One region of the Bariatricus sp. SGI.154 genome, then DNA from elsewhere that is predicted to be linked to it. Evidence: predicted binding sites of a transcription regulator. Region 1 holds the regulator's gene; the other holds the start of a gene.

Region 1 (8,271 bases):
AAAGACTGCTGTGTATATACAACCTGACCTTTACCGCCACACTTCGGACAAGTCTCTGGTGATGTTCCCGGCTTTGCTCCTGTACCATTACACTTCGGGCACGGATCTTTCAAGATTACATCCAGTTCCTTCTCACATCCGAATACTGCTTCTTCAAATGTAATTCTAACGCTCTTGCGGATATTCATGCCTTTCATCGGTCCCTGGCTTGCACGACCTCTTCTTCCACCGCCGCCAAACAGATCACCGAAGATATCACCAAAGATATCGCTAAAATCAGCACCGCTAAAGTCGAATCCGCCGAAGCCACCTGCACCACCGGCGCCCCCATCAAATGCCGCATGACCGAACTGATCATACTGACGGCGTTTCTCCGGATCACTTAATACAGCATATGCCTCAGAAGCCTCTTTGAATTTCTTCTCTGCTTCCGCATCTCCAGGATTCATATCAGGATGGTACTTTTTGGCAACCTGTCTATATGCTTTTTTTAAAGTCGCTTCGTCTGCATCCTTGCTGACGCCCAGCACTTCATAATAATCTCTTTTTGATTCTGCCATAGTTTATCCCTTTCTTTCCTAATAATATAGAAGTTTTTTACCTGAAACAATATCTTTATAAGGAAATAAATCCTTCTATATATACAGGGAAATTCTGCGGGATTGCGGCTGGGGATTCCCCAGCCAAATTCCGCAGAATAATTATCTTCCTGCTATTAGACTTCTTTATAATCTCCGTCTACAACGTCATCTCCCTGGAATCCGTCTGGTGCCGGTCCTGCGCCTGCTCCCATATCTGGTCCTGCACCCTGTGCTCCTGCACCAGCTGCAGCGCCAGCCTGCTCATACATCTTCGTGAATACCTTCTGAGCGCTTTCCATTAATTTATCCTTAGCAGCCTTCATCTCTGCAACCTGTGCATCAGAGATGTCATCCATATTCACTTTATCAAGAATCTCTTTTAATGCCTTGCAGTCTGCTTCTACTGCTGCCTTATCTGCTGCATCAAGTTTATCTCCAACTTCTTTCAATGCTTTTTCTGTCTGGAACAACATTGCATCAGCATCGTTCTTAGCATCAATGCCTTCTTTACGCTTCTTATCCTGTGCCTCAAATGCTGCTGCCTCTTTTACTGCCTTATCGATATCCTCGTCAGACATGTTAGATCCTGCAGTAATCGTAATGTGCTGCTCTTTACCTGTTCCAAGGTCTTTCGCAGATACATTAACGATACCATTTGCATCGATATCGAATGTAACCTCAATCTGCGGTACTCCACGTGGAGCCGGTGCGATTCCATCCAGTCTGAACTGTCCAAGTGATTTGTTATCTCTTGCAAACTGTCTCTCACCCTGTACTACGTTGATATCTACGGCTGTCTGATTATCAGCTGCTGTAGAGAAGATCTGGCTCTTCTTTGTAGGAATTGTTGTATTTCTCTCAATCAGTCTTGTAGCAACACCGCCCATAGTCTCGATAGACAGTGACAGTGGAGTTACATCAAGAAGAAGGATGTCTCCTGCGCCTGCATCTCCTGCAAGTTTACCACCCTGAACAGAAGCACCAAGTGCTACACATTCATCCGGATTCAGAGACTTGCTTGGCTCTTTGCCTGTCAGACGTTTTACTTCTTCCTGCACAGCCGGGATACGTGTAGATCCACCAACCAACAGTACCTGACCAAGTTCAGAAGCATTCAGTCCTGCATCAGAAAGCGCTCTTCTTACTGGCTCAGATGTCTTCTCTACCAAGTCGTGAGTCAATTCATCGAATTTTGCTCTTGTCAGATTCATATCGAAATGCTTTGGACCTTCTGCTGTTGCTGTAATGAATGGCAGGTTGATATTAGTTGTTGTTGCAGAAGACAGTTCTTTCTTAGCCTTCTCTGCTGCTTCTTTTAATCTCTGAAGTGCCATCTTATCTGTAGATAAGTCTACACCTTCCTGTTTCTTGAACTCAGCGATCATGTAGTCTGTGATCTTCTGGTCGAAGTCATCTCCACCAAGTCTGTTATTACCTGCTGTAGATAATACTTCGATAACGCCGTCACCAATCTCGATGATAGATACATCGAATGTACCACCACCTAAGTCGTATACCATGATCTTCTGCTCTTTCTCATTATCAAGACCATATGCAAGCGCTGCTGCTGTAGGCTCGTTGATGATACGCTTTACATCAAGACCTGCAATCTTACCAGCATCCTTGGTTGCCTGACGCTGAGCATCGTTAAAGTAAGCAGGTACTGTGATAACAGCCTCTGTTACCTTCTCACCAAGATATCCTTCTGCATCTGCTTTTAACTTCTGAAGGATCATCGCGGAAATCTCCTGTGGAGAATATCTCTTGTCATCAACGGTTACTTTGTAATCGCTTCCCATCTCTCTCTTAATAGAAGAGATTGTTCTCTCTGCATTGGTTACTGCCTGACGTTTTGCAGGCTCACCTACCAGACGCTCTCCTGTCTTTGAAAACGCTACAACAGATGGTGTTGTTCTAGCTCCTTCTGTATTCGCGATAACTGTTGGCTGACCACCTTCCATAACAGCCACACAACTGTTTGTTGTTCCTAAGTCAATACCTATAATTTTGCCCATTATAAAGACCTCCTATTTTTATGAAATAATAATTAATTGTAAGTGTCATATGAAGTTCGATTCGCTTCGCTCCTCGAACAACCTTCACACTAAATTCTGTGAAGATACTCTTCACTTTGTTCAGAGTATCTACCTTCATACTAAGTTCGATAATACCTCACTAAGTATTCAGGCATCATTAAGTGTTCAGGTTTAGTTCGCTACTTTTACCATGCTGTGTCTTACGACGGAATCACGGTACATGTAACCTTTCTGAAACTCTTCGGCTACGATATTCTCACCGAGGTTCTCATCTTCCACGTGCATCACTGCATTGTGGAAATCAGGATTGAATTCCTGTCCTACCGCTTCGATAGGTTTGACCCCTACACTTTCCAGTGTTGTCATTAACTGCTTATACACCATCTCCATTCCTTGGATGAAGGGATCTTCTTTGTCTTCTTCCTTGACTGCTCCAAGCCCACGCTCGAAATTGTCAACTACCGGAAGAATCTTATCTATGATATCTTTCGCTCCTATCTCGTACATCTGGGACTTCTCCCTCTCCGTACGTTTGCGGAAGTTATCAAACTCTGCCATCTGACGAGTGAGTCTGTCAGTCAGTTCCTCAATCTTCTCGTCTTTTTTATCTTTTTTATTCTTCTTGCCAAATAATTTCTTTCCGGATTTTGGTTCTTCTTCGCCGTCCTTTGCCTCTTCTTCCTCGCTGTCTTCAGCTGCTTCGCCATCTCCGCCAACTGTCGCCTCTTCTTCTGGCTCTTCACTGGCTTCTGCTGTATTACCGCTGTCATCAGAAGTTTCTGCCGCTTCTTGTTCTGCCTGCTCTGCTGCCTTCTTCGCTTCCTCTACAGCCTCTTTTACCATCTCTTCCTGGCTTTTCTCCTGCTGATTCTCCAAGGGTTATTCCACCTTTCTTATTCATTCTTATGAAACATCTGATCCAACTCATTCTGGAGTCGTTTCATAGATTTTAATACATGCTCATAATCCATTCGCTTCGGTCCGATAATACCTATCGTTCCCTTCATGCCGTCACCTAATTCATAAGTTGCGGTAACGACACTACAGTCTTTCATAGTCTGAACCGGAGTCTCATCTCCGATATACACCTGAATTCCGGTATTCTCTTCCTGAGATAATGTCTGGGTTACAAGTTCTGTCAACTGCTGCTTCTCTTCAAATGCATTGATAATCTCCTGGGCGCTCTGCTTATCACTAAGTTCCGGATACTTGAATATGTTCGTGGCTCCGCTTGTGTAGATCTGCATATCTTCATCTACCTGAATGGCATCCGCCACCGCATCTAATACCTTGCCAACCACTTGGCTGTGTATCCCGGCCTGTTCTTTTAATCTCGCGATCAGCCCAAGATTGATTGCTTCAATCGACATGCCGTTCAATGTAGTGTTCAAGAGCATATTCAATTTCAGCAGATTCTCATTGCTGAGCGGCTCTTCTATATTAATGATCTTATTCTTGATCACATTGCCGCCAAGTACGATTACCGCAATCACCTGTTCCGCATCCACCATGGATAACTGGATGAATTTAATCTTGTTCGCGTTATTCATCGGTGTAGAAACCATAGTCGCATAATTCGTACTATTGGCAAGAACCTTGGCTGCCTGCTTCAGGAGTTGTTCCATCTTGTCTGCCTTATCAAGCATCTGCTCCTGCATCTCGCTTAATTCCTGCTCCTTCTCATCCATCAGCATATCTACATATAATCTGTAGCCTTTATCCGAAGGAATACGTCCGGCTGACGTATGCGGCTGCATGATATATCCAAGTTCTTCCAAGTCTGCCATCTCATTGCGGATCGTTGCAGAACTTAAATTTAAATCCGTATATTTGGAAATCGTTCTGGACCCGACCGGCTCGCCTGTCTCCAGATACGTCTGAATGATTGCATGCAATATCTTTAACTTACGATCACTCAAGCCATGTTCTGATATCATTCGCCTTCCTCCTTTCGGATTTTGTTTTATTAGCACTCTTTGTTTTTGAGTGCTAACACCTTTCGACTATTAATTTAGCACTGCTGATTTGTTTTGTCAACACTCTTTATACATTTTTTATAAGTTTGGGATGTAGTAAAATGCACTTTTACTACGTCCCAAATTGAAAAATGTGGTGTACCTAACTGAAAAATGTGGTGTACCCACCTGAATTACTTAAGCCAGAATTCACTTCTGAGATAATCCACCACCCCTTCTTTCCTAAGTTTCCCAAGTTCTGCCGACATAGCGCTCCTCTCCACACAGAGATAATCCGCCAGCCCTTGCCTGTCGAATGGAATGCAAAAATGCCTGCTTCCTGCCCTTTTAGACTGGTCTGACAGATAGGACATCAGCTTTTCCCTGGTGGTCCGTCTGGAAAGATACCGGATCTTCTCTCCCAGCAATACATTCTTCCCCGCTAGGATATGCACCATATTCCTAACCAGTTCCTGATGAAACTGACAGGCAGTCGGGCAGACAGTCAATACCCGCCTTACATCCAACTGCAGAACAGCACTGTCTTCCACCGCCGCTACACTCACCGGACTTCTATCAAACTTTGCACAGGCATAAGCCGCTCCGAATAACTCTCCTTGCCCCACCTGCTCAAGGATCGTCCGATTCCCAAACACATCCTCATTCATTACCTGCACACATCCCTTAAGAACTACTCCAACCTTTCCAACTGGCTCTCCTTCCACCAGGATAACCTCGTTTCTTCCATAATTCCGGACAGTTCCTCCCAGACACGAAAGCATATTCTCAAGATCCTCCTCCTTAATTCCTTGAAATAACGGAGAAGCCGACAGCATGTCTATATTAATTTTCATATTTTCACTCCCTTTGTTGGAAAAACAACATATTTTCTTTTCTCATTGTAGTAAATTATGTGTATCAAATCAAGGAGGTACATTATGATAAGAACAATTATTCATATAGACGAAGAAAAATGCAACGGCTGCGGAGCCTGTGCTGCAGCCTGCCACGAAGGAGCGATCCAGATGGTCGATGGAAAAGCCAGATTAATCCGAGACGATTATTGCGACGGATTAGGAAACTGTCTTCCAGTATGTCCGACAAACGCAATCTCATTCGAAGAAAGAGAAGCAGCAGCCTACGACGAAGAGGCTGTACAACAACATCTAAAAAATAAAGCAATTCCTGACAATAGTTCCGCACCAGAGAATTCTCCACTCCCGGAGATTCCATCAAGCCAGCTTAGCCAGTGGCCAGTGCAGATCAAATTAGTGCCAGTAAACGCACCATACTTTGAAAATGCCAACCTGCTAATCGCTGCAGACTGCACCGCTTACGCCTACGCAGATTTTCACAACCGCTTCATCAAAAACCGAATCACCCTGATCGGCTGCCCGAAACTAGACGAAGGCGATTACACAGAAAAACTAACCGAGATTATCAAGAATAACAACATTAAAAGCCTCACCATCGTCCGCATGGAAGTCCCCTGCTGTGGTGGAATCGAACACGCCGCCACCGAAGCCCTAAAAGCCAGCGGCAAATTCATCCCCTGGCAAGTCATTACAATCGGAATTAACGGCAACATCATAGAGTAGGCATCCCATCGAGAACTCCCCGGAGCCCTTCTCATCCTCGCCGGAATCCCTCCCCCCTTGAGAACTCCCTGGAGCCCTGGAAGCGCCAGGCACGAGGGTGAGTCATAGGGGCTGACGGCCGTAACTTGAGTTTTGGAATACGTTACATCAAAATGGACAGTTATTTCGTACGAGAATTGGATATCACATCCAATTCGAGAGGGCTGCTGAATCGCGAAGTCATCAAGACTTCGGGATGAATCAGCCCGGTTACGAAAAAACTGTCCATTTTGATGTTACGTATTCCTAACGAAAAGTTCCGGTTGTCAGCCCCTATGACTCGCCCTCGTGCCGTACACTTTCAAACCTCCAATCTCTCAATCCATTCCCCTACTTCATAAACTTATCAATCGCCTGATTCAACTTCTCAATCGCCTCCATATCATTCTCCTCCACAGCCTCAACAATACAGTGATTCATATGGTTCTTAAGCACCACCTTGCCCGTATTATTGATCGCCGCCCGTACAGCCGCCAGCTGTACCAGCACCTCGCTGCAGTCCGCATCCTTCTCTACCATACGTTTTACCGCCTCCAGATGACCGATCGCTTTCGACAGCCGATTGATTACAGCCCTCTTCTCCTCCGGGCTGTGAATATGCTTATGATCACTGTGCCCGTGAGTATGGCTATGCATATCGTGTACATGACTATGCACATGATTACTCTCCATTCCATCTATATGACTATGTGCATGCTCACTCTCCATTCCATCTATATGACTATGTGCATGCTCACTCTCCATTCCATCTACATGACTATGCACATGATCACTCTCCATTTCCTCTATATGACTATGCGTATGCTTATGCTCTATGCCATGCGCATGCATAGATTCATGCTCCACCTCATGCCTGTGTGTATATGTATCTTCTGTATTTCTCATAAAAACCAGTCCTTTACCAATTTCTAATTCTTTCTTATATATTCCATCCACGCCTTGATATCCCTCTCACGCCCATTATCACTCGGCTCATAGAATCTCTCGCCCGCAATCTCATCCGGCAGATATTGCTGATCCACATAATGATTCGGATAATCATGAGCATACTTATAACCAATCCCATGCCCCAGTTTCTGCGCTCCTTTGTAATGAGCATCCTGCAGATGAGATGGAACTGTCGTCTTCGTACTCCTTACATTCTCTAACGCTGCGAAAACTGCATTGCATGCCGAATTACTCTTTGGCGCCGTTGCCACATACAGCACCGCCTGAGACAAGATAATCTGCGCCTCCGGCATTCCAATCCGTTCGACCGCCTGGGCAGCCGACACCGCCACAGTCAGTGCCATAGGATCTGCATTGCCCACATCCTCTGCCGCACAGATCATGATTCTTCTGGCAATAAACTTAATATCTTCCCCTGCATACAGCATCTTCGCAAGATAATAGACCGCCGCATCCGGGTCAGAGCCACGCATACTCTTGATAAATGCAGAAATAGTATCGTAATGATTGTCTCCTGTCTTATCATAACGCACCACCCGTTTCTGAATACACTCCGATGCCACATCCAAAGTCAGGTGAATCTTGCCATCTGCACTGCGCTCCGTCGTCAGAATGCCAAGTTCCACTGCATTCAGCGCATTTCTTGCGTCTCCGCCGGAGATATCAGCCAGAAACTCCAGCGCATCCTCTTCAATGACTGCACCGTAACTTCCCATTCCCTTCTCCATATCATAGACCGCCCGGCGAAGCAACGTCTTAATATCTTCTTTCTCCAGTGGATGCAGTTCAAAGATACTGGATCTTGAGATCAGCGCACTATTTACTTCAAAATAAGGATTCTCTGTTGTAGCACCAATCAGAATAATGGTTCCGTCTTCTACAAAAGGAAGAAGATAGTCTTGCTGTCCCTTATTAAACCGATGGATCTCATCAACGAACAGGATCGTCTTCTTCTGATACATTCCCAAGGTATCCTTCGCCTGACGCACCACCTCTTCCATATCCTTCTTGCCCGCAACCGTTGCATTGATCTGGGTAAACTCCGCACTGGTAGTATTAGCAATCACCTTCGCAAGCGTAGTCTTCCCGGTTCCCGGAGGTCCATAGAAGATGA
Region 2 (8,271 bases), on a different contig from region 1:
TTACCATTGTCAGAAGAAGTACGATAAGGCTTATTACCACCAATCCTCTATGTTTTCCTTCATCCACCAGTTTCTGCGTTTCAATCACTTCTCCTTCTACATAAAAAGGAGGGGCAGCCCTTGAACCGTCCCCCTTCATATCACAACATTCTAGTACATATCCGGGTTTTCCGCTGCTGCGGCGGATGCTGCTTCTTTGATATCTGCAATCGCGGCTTCCGTCGTAAGAAGTGTAGATGCTACACTGACCGCATTACTCAGCGCGCTTCTCGTAACCTTTACAGGATCGATCACACCAATCTCAACCATGTCCGCATATGTTTCGGCAGCCACATCGAATCCTATGCCAGCCTCAGATTCTTTCACCTTGTTCACAATAACAGAACCTTCCAGGCCGGCATTCTCTACAATTGCACGAAGCGGTGCTTCCAAAGCCTTCTCTACGATCTGTGCACCTGTCTTCTCATCTCCATCCAAAGCAGTAATCACTTCTGCCAGATCCTTCTGCGCATGTATATATGCACATCCGCCGCCGGCAATCACTCCCTCTTCCACGGCTGCTCTTGTTGCATTCAGTGCATCTTCAAGACGATATTTTGCTTCTTTCATCTCAGTCTCTGTAGCAGCGCCAATCTTGATGACTGCCACGCCGCCGCTAAGTTTCGCCACACGTTCTACTAATTTTTCTTTATCAAGATCAGAAGTCGTCTCTGCTGCCCGTCTGCGGATACTTTCTATACGCTTTGTAATCTCTTCGCCTTTCCCCTGACCACCGATGATAACCGTATCATCTTTGGTCACTCTTACGGCTTCTGCACTTCCCAGCATATCCATAGTCACATCTTTCAACTGCATTCCCAGATCATCTAATACTGCCCGGCCGCCTGTCAGAACAGCGATATCTTCCAGCATGGCTTTCCGGTTGTCTCCATACCCCGGTGCTTTGACTGCAACAACATCCAGCGTTCCTCTTAACTTATTTACAATCAGTGTTGTAAGCGCTTCTCCTTCCACATCGTCAGCAATAATAAGCAGACGACTTCCTGCCTGCATAATCTGCTCCAATAATGGAAGAATCTCCTTAATATTAGATATCTTTTTATCCGTGATCAGGATATATGGCTTCTCCATATTCGCTGTCATCTTCTCTTTATCATTGCACATATATCCGGAGAGATAGCCTTTGTCGAACTGCATTCCTTCTACCACTTCAATCTCCGTATTCATAGTCTTGGATTCCTCAATAGTGATCACGCCATTCTCTCCGACCTTCTCCATAGCATCTGCGATCATCTGACCCACTTCATCGTTTCCTGAAGAGACGGCGGCTACTCTTGCGATATGATCTTTGCCGGTTACCGGACGACTCATTCCGATCATGGATTCCTGTACGGCATCTGCCGCTTTTTTCATTCCTCTTCTGATGACCATCGGATTCGCCCCGGCGGCAATATTCTTCATTCCTTCGCTGACCATTGCCTGTGTAAGAACCGTCGCTGTTGTCGTCCCATCTCCGGCAACATCGTTGGTCTTTGTGGCAGCTTCTTTTACAAGCTGTGCTCCCATATTCTCATAGCGGTCTTCCAACTCAATCTCCTTGGCAATTGTCACACCATCATTCGTAATCAGCGGAGCGCCATATGACTTATCCAAGACTACATTCCTGCCTTTTGGTCCCAGTGTGATCTTAACCGTATTCGCAAGTTTATTCACACCTGTCTCCATCTTTTTTCTCACATCTACATCGTAACTAATAGCCTTTGCCATAACTTTCATCCTTCTTTCTTATCTATTCTACTTTTGCTATAATGTCATCTTCAGACACGATTATGAATTCTTCCTCATCAATCTTAAGTTCTGTACCTGCATACTTGGAACAGATCACTCTATCTCCTTCTTTCACAGATGCCGGAACGGTCTTTCCATCGACATATTTCCCAGACCCTACCGCTATTACAACTGCTTCCTGTGGTTTTTCCTTCGCACTGTCAGGAAGGATAATCCCTGATCTTGTTGTCTCTTCCGCTTCTTTATGCTGCAATACTACTCTGTCTCCTAATGGTCTGATCTTCATCTTCTTCCACCTTGCCTTTTTAAAATCTTCTATCTGTAAACCAATTATCTTTTTCAATTAAATAAGGGGGCCTTGTACTTCTGGTCTTAACCGTCTGTACAATAGCCCCTGGTTTTCGGAGGACGCAGGAGTGTATCTTACACTCCTGCAGCAGGCATCCCGTAATCCGAATGCCTTAAGTAAAATATCAGCCTTCAATAGCGATGTAATTATTCTGTTCCACTCTGCGCGCTTCCTCTTTCGGCAAGCTTAATTTTAAGATTCCGTCCTCGAACTTCGCATGGACATCTTCTTCTTTTACTTTATCTCCTACGTAGAAACTTCTGCTTACGGAACCTGAGTAACGCTCTCTTCTGATATATTTTCCATCAGAATCTTTCTGATCATTGTTCACATTCTGTACTGCCTGGATACCCAGATATCCATCTTTCAATTGTACTTTGACATCTTCCTTCTTAAATCCTGGCAGATCAATATCAATCTCATATCCCTGGTCTGTCTCTTTCACATCTGTTCTCATCACATTCTGAGTGTTACTCCCGTGCATAACTCTGCTTGTTCTCGGGAATGAAAAATCCATCAAATCATCAAATAAATTCTCTCCAAAAATACTATGCATCAACATAAAACATTTCTCCTTTCATCTGTTATATTTGTACTATAACACATGTAATTAGCACTGTCAAGAGTCGAGTGCTAATTTTTTAATACTTTTTTCCAATAGATAAGTATCAATTCTTAATATCAAAAAACTGCACTATCTGAACAGTATCAAAAGACCATAGATTCCTTCCTAACCGCCAGATAGCGCAGCAAATTATAATTGTTTTTTAAGATTTCTGATCTCACGCTGTATCCTTCTGCATATACCTTGGTTATCCTTTCCTCTGGCAATAACAGTATTCAGCCTTACTTCAAGTAATTTGATTTTTGCGCTTGGATCCATACTTACACCACCTTTATGTACTATTTTATTTAGTCTTTTTTATCACAAATCAATCTTAAACCTTATTATTATAACAGAGTCAAGTGTTATTGAATTTTTTCTATACTAAGATAATCTTGTTATACTGCGCATATTGAAAGAGAATATCTCCGATACCACATCCAAAAAGATCTACCGGCTTGCACCTGCATATATCTCATTCCACATCTCTTGCTCACGGGTTTTTATATTCATATTAATTCACCAACATTTCCTTCACATAGATTTACATTTATCTTAAACCTTGTTATAATAATAAGGTCAAGCATGGCATAAAATACCTTATTTCAGGAGGTTCTTGACATATGAGCCAATACCTTAAGATTAATGAATTCGCCAAATTAAGAAATATCAATGTTAATTCCCTACGTTATTATGAAAAACTGGGAATCTTAACCCCGGCCAAGACAGACCCAAGAACCGGATATCGCTATTATCTTCCCGAACAGTTAGGGCTTCTGGATACGATTATTCTGTGTATCCATCTTGGAATTCCATTAAAAGAACTGGACACCTACACGGACAGCCAGGGCAACATGAACGAACGGAAGATTCTTGAGGATGGAAAGAGACTTCTGGAACAAAAGATTGCAGATATGCAGATTGGTCTTGAACTTACAAAGTTCAACTTAAGCACCATGGAAGTCAATAAGCACTATCACGACCAGACAGGAATCTATGAGCGCAGGATACCAGAGCGCTATCTGATCGTTGAACCATTCTGTGGAAACTGGAATGACATCATGCAAAAAGAAAAGACGGCCATACAATTATTCCATCATGCACAGGAACATGCACTGTCCCCGGTATTCCCTGCCGGAATCTTAATCCACTACGGAAAAGATAGTATTTCATACGCTTTTTACTTTCAGGTTCTTCACCCGGATAAGGATAACCGACAGATCATCCGTCTTCCAGAGTGCACTTATACCTGCATACAAGTCAAACTGACACCGGAAACAGATATTTTGGAAGTGCTGGATAAGCATTTTACTCTGGCAGAAGAAACAGATCTTCTGATTTCCAATATGATACTGGACAAACTTCACTTTGACAGCAGACATTCTGAGATACAGGTGCCTGTTCTGTCCCCACATTAAGAAAGGAGACGTACCATGATTCGAATCGCAATCGTAGAGGACGAAAAGTCTTATGTACAGACTCTGGAAAAGTATCTGAAAAAATATGAAGAAGATTATTCTGTCTCTTTCCAGATTCAAGCGTTTTATGATGGTCTTGATATTCTTACAGACTATACTGCCCAGTATGATATCATTCTTATGGACATCCAGTTAAAGCATCTGGACGGAATGAAGACTGCGGAAACGATCCGTCAACTGGACGAAGACGTGGCATTTATCTTCATAACTTCTACTGTAGAATTCGCTGTCCAGGGATATCTTGTCAATGCACTGGGCTATGTTGTAAAGCCCGTTACCTATCTCGCATTTTCACAGATACTTAAAAAGGCAATTGCTTACGTGCTCGCCAAACAGACGAAGAATTATCTTAATATTGAAGTAGACGGCGGATTCTTAAGACTGGATACCTCTAATATCTATTATATTGAAAGTCAACGACACTATATTATGGTGCACAGCGGAAAAGGAGACTTTCTTACAGCCGGACCCATGAAAAAAACAGAGACGGAACTTTCTTCTAAAGGATTCTGTAAATGTCACAACGCTTACTTAATTAATTTGCATCACGTGACCGGGATTATAAAGAATAACGTCCTTCTCTCCAACGGTCAAGAACTTCCCATAAGCCGAGCAAAGAAGAGTGTCTTCATGGATGCCCTGACCAACTATATCGGAGGTACTCAGTAATGGAAACTACAATCATCATGGATATCCCTCGTTTTTATACGGCACTGGCAGAATGGGGTGCCTGTCTGCTCTCCGTTCTCATACTACCGCCCAGAATCACTGGATGGAAACGCAGAGCCACCATCCTGGGCGCTCTCATCGTATTCATCCTATATCATGGATTTGCCGGCACATTGCCGCTCTTCTTATGGATTCCCGGCATGACCTGTGCAATTCTTCTGATGTATGGATTCCTTCTGCTAACCTGTAATGTCAACTGGAAAGATGTGGGATTCTGCTGCGCACATGCCTTTGTTCTTGCCGAATTCACCGCATCAATTCACTGGCAGGTCTATGTGTGGTGTGTCTCGTATTTTCATACGGAGAATAAGGCCATCTCCGTTGTCACTATGCTGCTCACCTATATATTGATTGATGTGATATATTACCTGATGGCACGAAAGTCCATTCCCGATGATGAACCAATGGAAATCAGTACTCGCGAACTCATAAGCTGCATTCTGATTGCTCTCAGTGCTTTTGCAATCAGCAACCTTAGTTTTATCTCGCCAAACACACCTTTTTCCGGCATATCAGGTTCTATTCTCTATATACGGACATTGGTTGATTTTGGCGGACTTGTGGTTCTCTTCTCGCTCCAGGCTCTCCGGTCAGAATTGCGGATGCAGAATGAAAACCGTGCCATGAACCTCGTGCTCCAGCATCAGTACGAACAATACCGACTCTCCATTGACAATACCGAACTCCTGCGCAAGGAATTCCATGATCTGAAGCATTATATGATTGCAATCCGTGCGGAAGAAAATCCCCAGAAAAAGGAGCAGTATCTTATGGAAATGGAGGAAGCCATTCGGACTCAGGAAGCATTTGCCAATACAAATAACAGCGTTCTGGATGTGGTGCTGACAACCAAGAGTATCTACTGTGCCCAGAACAATATCCGCTTTACCTGCATGGCAGACGGACAACTGATCTCATTTATGCATGTTAAAGATATCTGCTCCATCTTCGGGAATGCACTAGACAATGCCATTGAATGCGTATCCCAGTTCGAAGAATCCGATAAAAGGCTGATTACACTTTCCATGTATCAGAAGAACCAACTGCTGATGATCCAGTGTGAGAACTACACCGAAACCTCTCTGACTCTTCAGCCGGGGAAACTGCCCTCCACCACCAAAAAGGATGCTTTCTGCCACGGATACGGACTCAAGAGTATCCGCCAGGTTGCTGAAAAATATGGTGGGTCTATGACAATCCAGGCGAAGGATCACTGGTTTACATTAAAAGTGCTTATTCCAATAAAATAACAGATACTCCGGCATCAGACAGATGAACTTTTGTCTTTTGCCGGAGCATCTGTTTCCAGTCAGTTTCTAGCACGATTTCAGTCGCTTCTCGTATTCCTGATTCGCTTTTCGGTTGGAGAAGAAGCCCCCGATAATCTTCTTTATTCCTCTCAGGAAATGTCCATTCACCACTTCTACCATCCCATCCACCATACGCATACTCACTGCCCCTTCTGTCATCTTGGCAATTCCCCTGAATGGCATATTATAGATAAATAAGATATTCAGATCCGGCTTGCCCTTCTCTTCACTCTTTTTCTTCATAATAGCAAGACGTTTATAAATGAACCTTGCCAATCCACTTTTCGCATAATACATCTGGCAGACCGCATCATTCGGTCCCAGGTCTCCTGACCATTTCCCGTAAGGAATCGAATGACCAAGCAGAGTCTCGAATTCCTGATTCTCCACCTGCTGTACCAAGCCAGAGTAGTAAGATGGCATCTGCTCTTTCTCGTACGGATATTCGTCAGTTGTTCCTTCTACTTCTATGCTTCCCTGAAGCCGGATATCTGCCACACTGGCGCCAATCATAATCTGATAACTACCGCCTTCAACTTCCCACTGGTTAGTCTTCACATTCCAGTAACGGAAGGTCTTGTCATCGAATACAATCCTTACCTCACGACTCTCGCCTGTTTTTAAAAATACTTTGGCGAATCCTTTCAGTTCTTTGACCGGGCGGAAGACCTTGCCATCTTTCATTCCTACATATAACTGGACAACTTCTGCTCCATCATATATTCCTGTATTCGTCAAGGTACACGTCACACCCTGATTATCCACCTTAAGATCCGCGTATTCAAACTCTGTATAAGACAAACCATATCCAAACGGATACTGCACCCGCACCTGACTGGTATCATAATACCGGTACCCAACATAGATACCTTCCCGATATTCTGCATTACGTTCCATGCTTGGGAAATTACGAAATGCCGGTGTATCTTCGTAACGGATTGGATAAGTCTCATTAAGTCTTCCGGAAGGATTCACTTTTCCCGTCAGAATATCTAATATGGCACCTGCTCCTGCCTGTCCATTCAGATATCCATGAAGGATTGCTTTACAGCAGTACTGCCATGGCATCTCTACGGAAGCCCCGGCACTCAGAATGCCTACGATATTATCATTGACCTGAGCGATAGCCTCAAGAAGATCAATCTGATTCTGCGGAATCCGCATATGGTTCCTGTCCATTCCCTCTGATTCACTCAATTCATCCAGCCCAAAGAAATACAGGATAACATCCGCTGCTGCCGCCACATCCAATGCCCCCTTCTTCAAAGCCGCATCCTCTTCGCCGGTTCTTGAATATCCTCTTGCTTCTCCTACAATCTGAAGATCATAATCACCCATCTCTTTCATTTTCACGATTGTCTCGAGACTGGTTGGATTCACCATAGAAGACCCTGCTCCCTGATATCTTGGATCGAATGCAAAATCACCGATAACAGCCACCTTGCACTTTGATTTTAATGGCAGAATACATTCGTTATTCTTAAGAAGTACTGTGCTTTCCTGCGCTGCTTTTCTTGCAAGGTGATGATGGCCAAGTTCATCAAAATGCTTCGATCTTCCTTCTGCCATTTGACTTAACACCAATATCGCATCTACCAGATCATCCACACAAGTGTCCAGTTCCTCCATTGACAGTGTCCCATCTTCTATCGCCTTAAGAATCTCTCTCGCAGAATCCAATCCCGGAGCCGGCATCTCGATGTTGGACCGGCATGCAACTCCTTTTACGTGGTCATTAGATGCTCCCCAGTCTGTCACTACGATTCCGTCAAATCCCCACTCATCACGCAGGATTTCCTTCAAAAGATGCTCGTTTTCATTGGCATAGACTCCGTTTACCTCATTATAACTGGTCATAATCGCCTTCGCATTGCCTTCTTTTACTGCAATCTCGAATCCTGTCAGATAGATTTCCCGAAGCGTCCGTTCATCCAGCACAGAATTCATCGCCATACGTCGCAGTTCCTGACTGTTCACTGCAAAATGCTTTGGGCAGGCATACACACCCTTACT

The links. The regulator HrcA, encoded in region 1, represses chaperone genes, less so after heat shock. The targets are predictions, from matches to a motif close to TGTTAGCACTCNNNNNNNNNGAGTGCTAACA.
Region 2: ACQRBN_RS16810 (Hsp20/alpha crystallin family protein) is a predicted target of HrcA. The motif match lies at 2,746-2,776, and genes of this name have one in related genera.

Annotation. Positions count from the first base shown of each region.
Region 1 is NZ_JBNPMC010000032.1:18,235-26,505, forward strand. It holds gene dnaJ (molecular chaperone DnaJ) at 1-560, opposite strand, end outside; gene dnaK (molecular chaperone DnaK) at 716-2,596, opposite strand; gene grpE (nucleotide exchange factor GrpE) at 2,789-3,460, opposite strand; gene hrcA (heat-inducible transcriptional repressor HrcA) at 3,511-4,554, opposite strand; gene ACQRBN_RS13265 (Crp/Fnr family transcriptional regulator) at 4,767-5,426, opposite strand; gene ACQRBN_RS13270 (ATP-binding protein) at 5,511-6,170, shown strand; gene ACQRBN_RS13275 (metal-sensing transcriptional repressor) at 6,540-6,881, opposite strand; gene ACQRBN_RS13280 (replication-associated recombination protein A) at 7,118-8,271, opposite strand, start outside.
Region 2 is NZ_JBNPMC010000059.1:4,867-13,137, reverse strand. It holds gene ACQRBN_RS16825 (MFS transporter) at 1-139, opposite strand, end outside; gene groL (chaperonin GroEL) at 151-1,767, opposite strand; gene ACQRBN_RS16815 (co-chaperone GroES) at 1,790-2,074, opposite strand; gene ACQRBN_RS16810 (Hsp20/alpha crystallin family protein) at 2,262-2,699, opposite strand; gene ACQRBN_RS16805 (MerR family transcriptional regulator) at 3,365-4,159, shown strand; gene ACQRBN_RS16800 (LytR/AlgR family response regulator transcription factor) at 4,175-4,888, shown strand; gene ACQRBN_RS16795 (ATP-binding protein) at 4,888-6,198, shown strand; gene ACQRBN_RS16790 (glycoside hydrolase family 3 C-terminal domain-containing protein) at 6,265-8,271, opposite strand, start outside.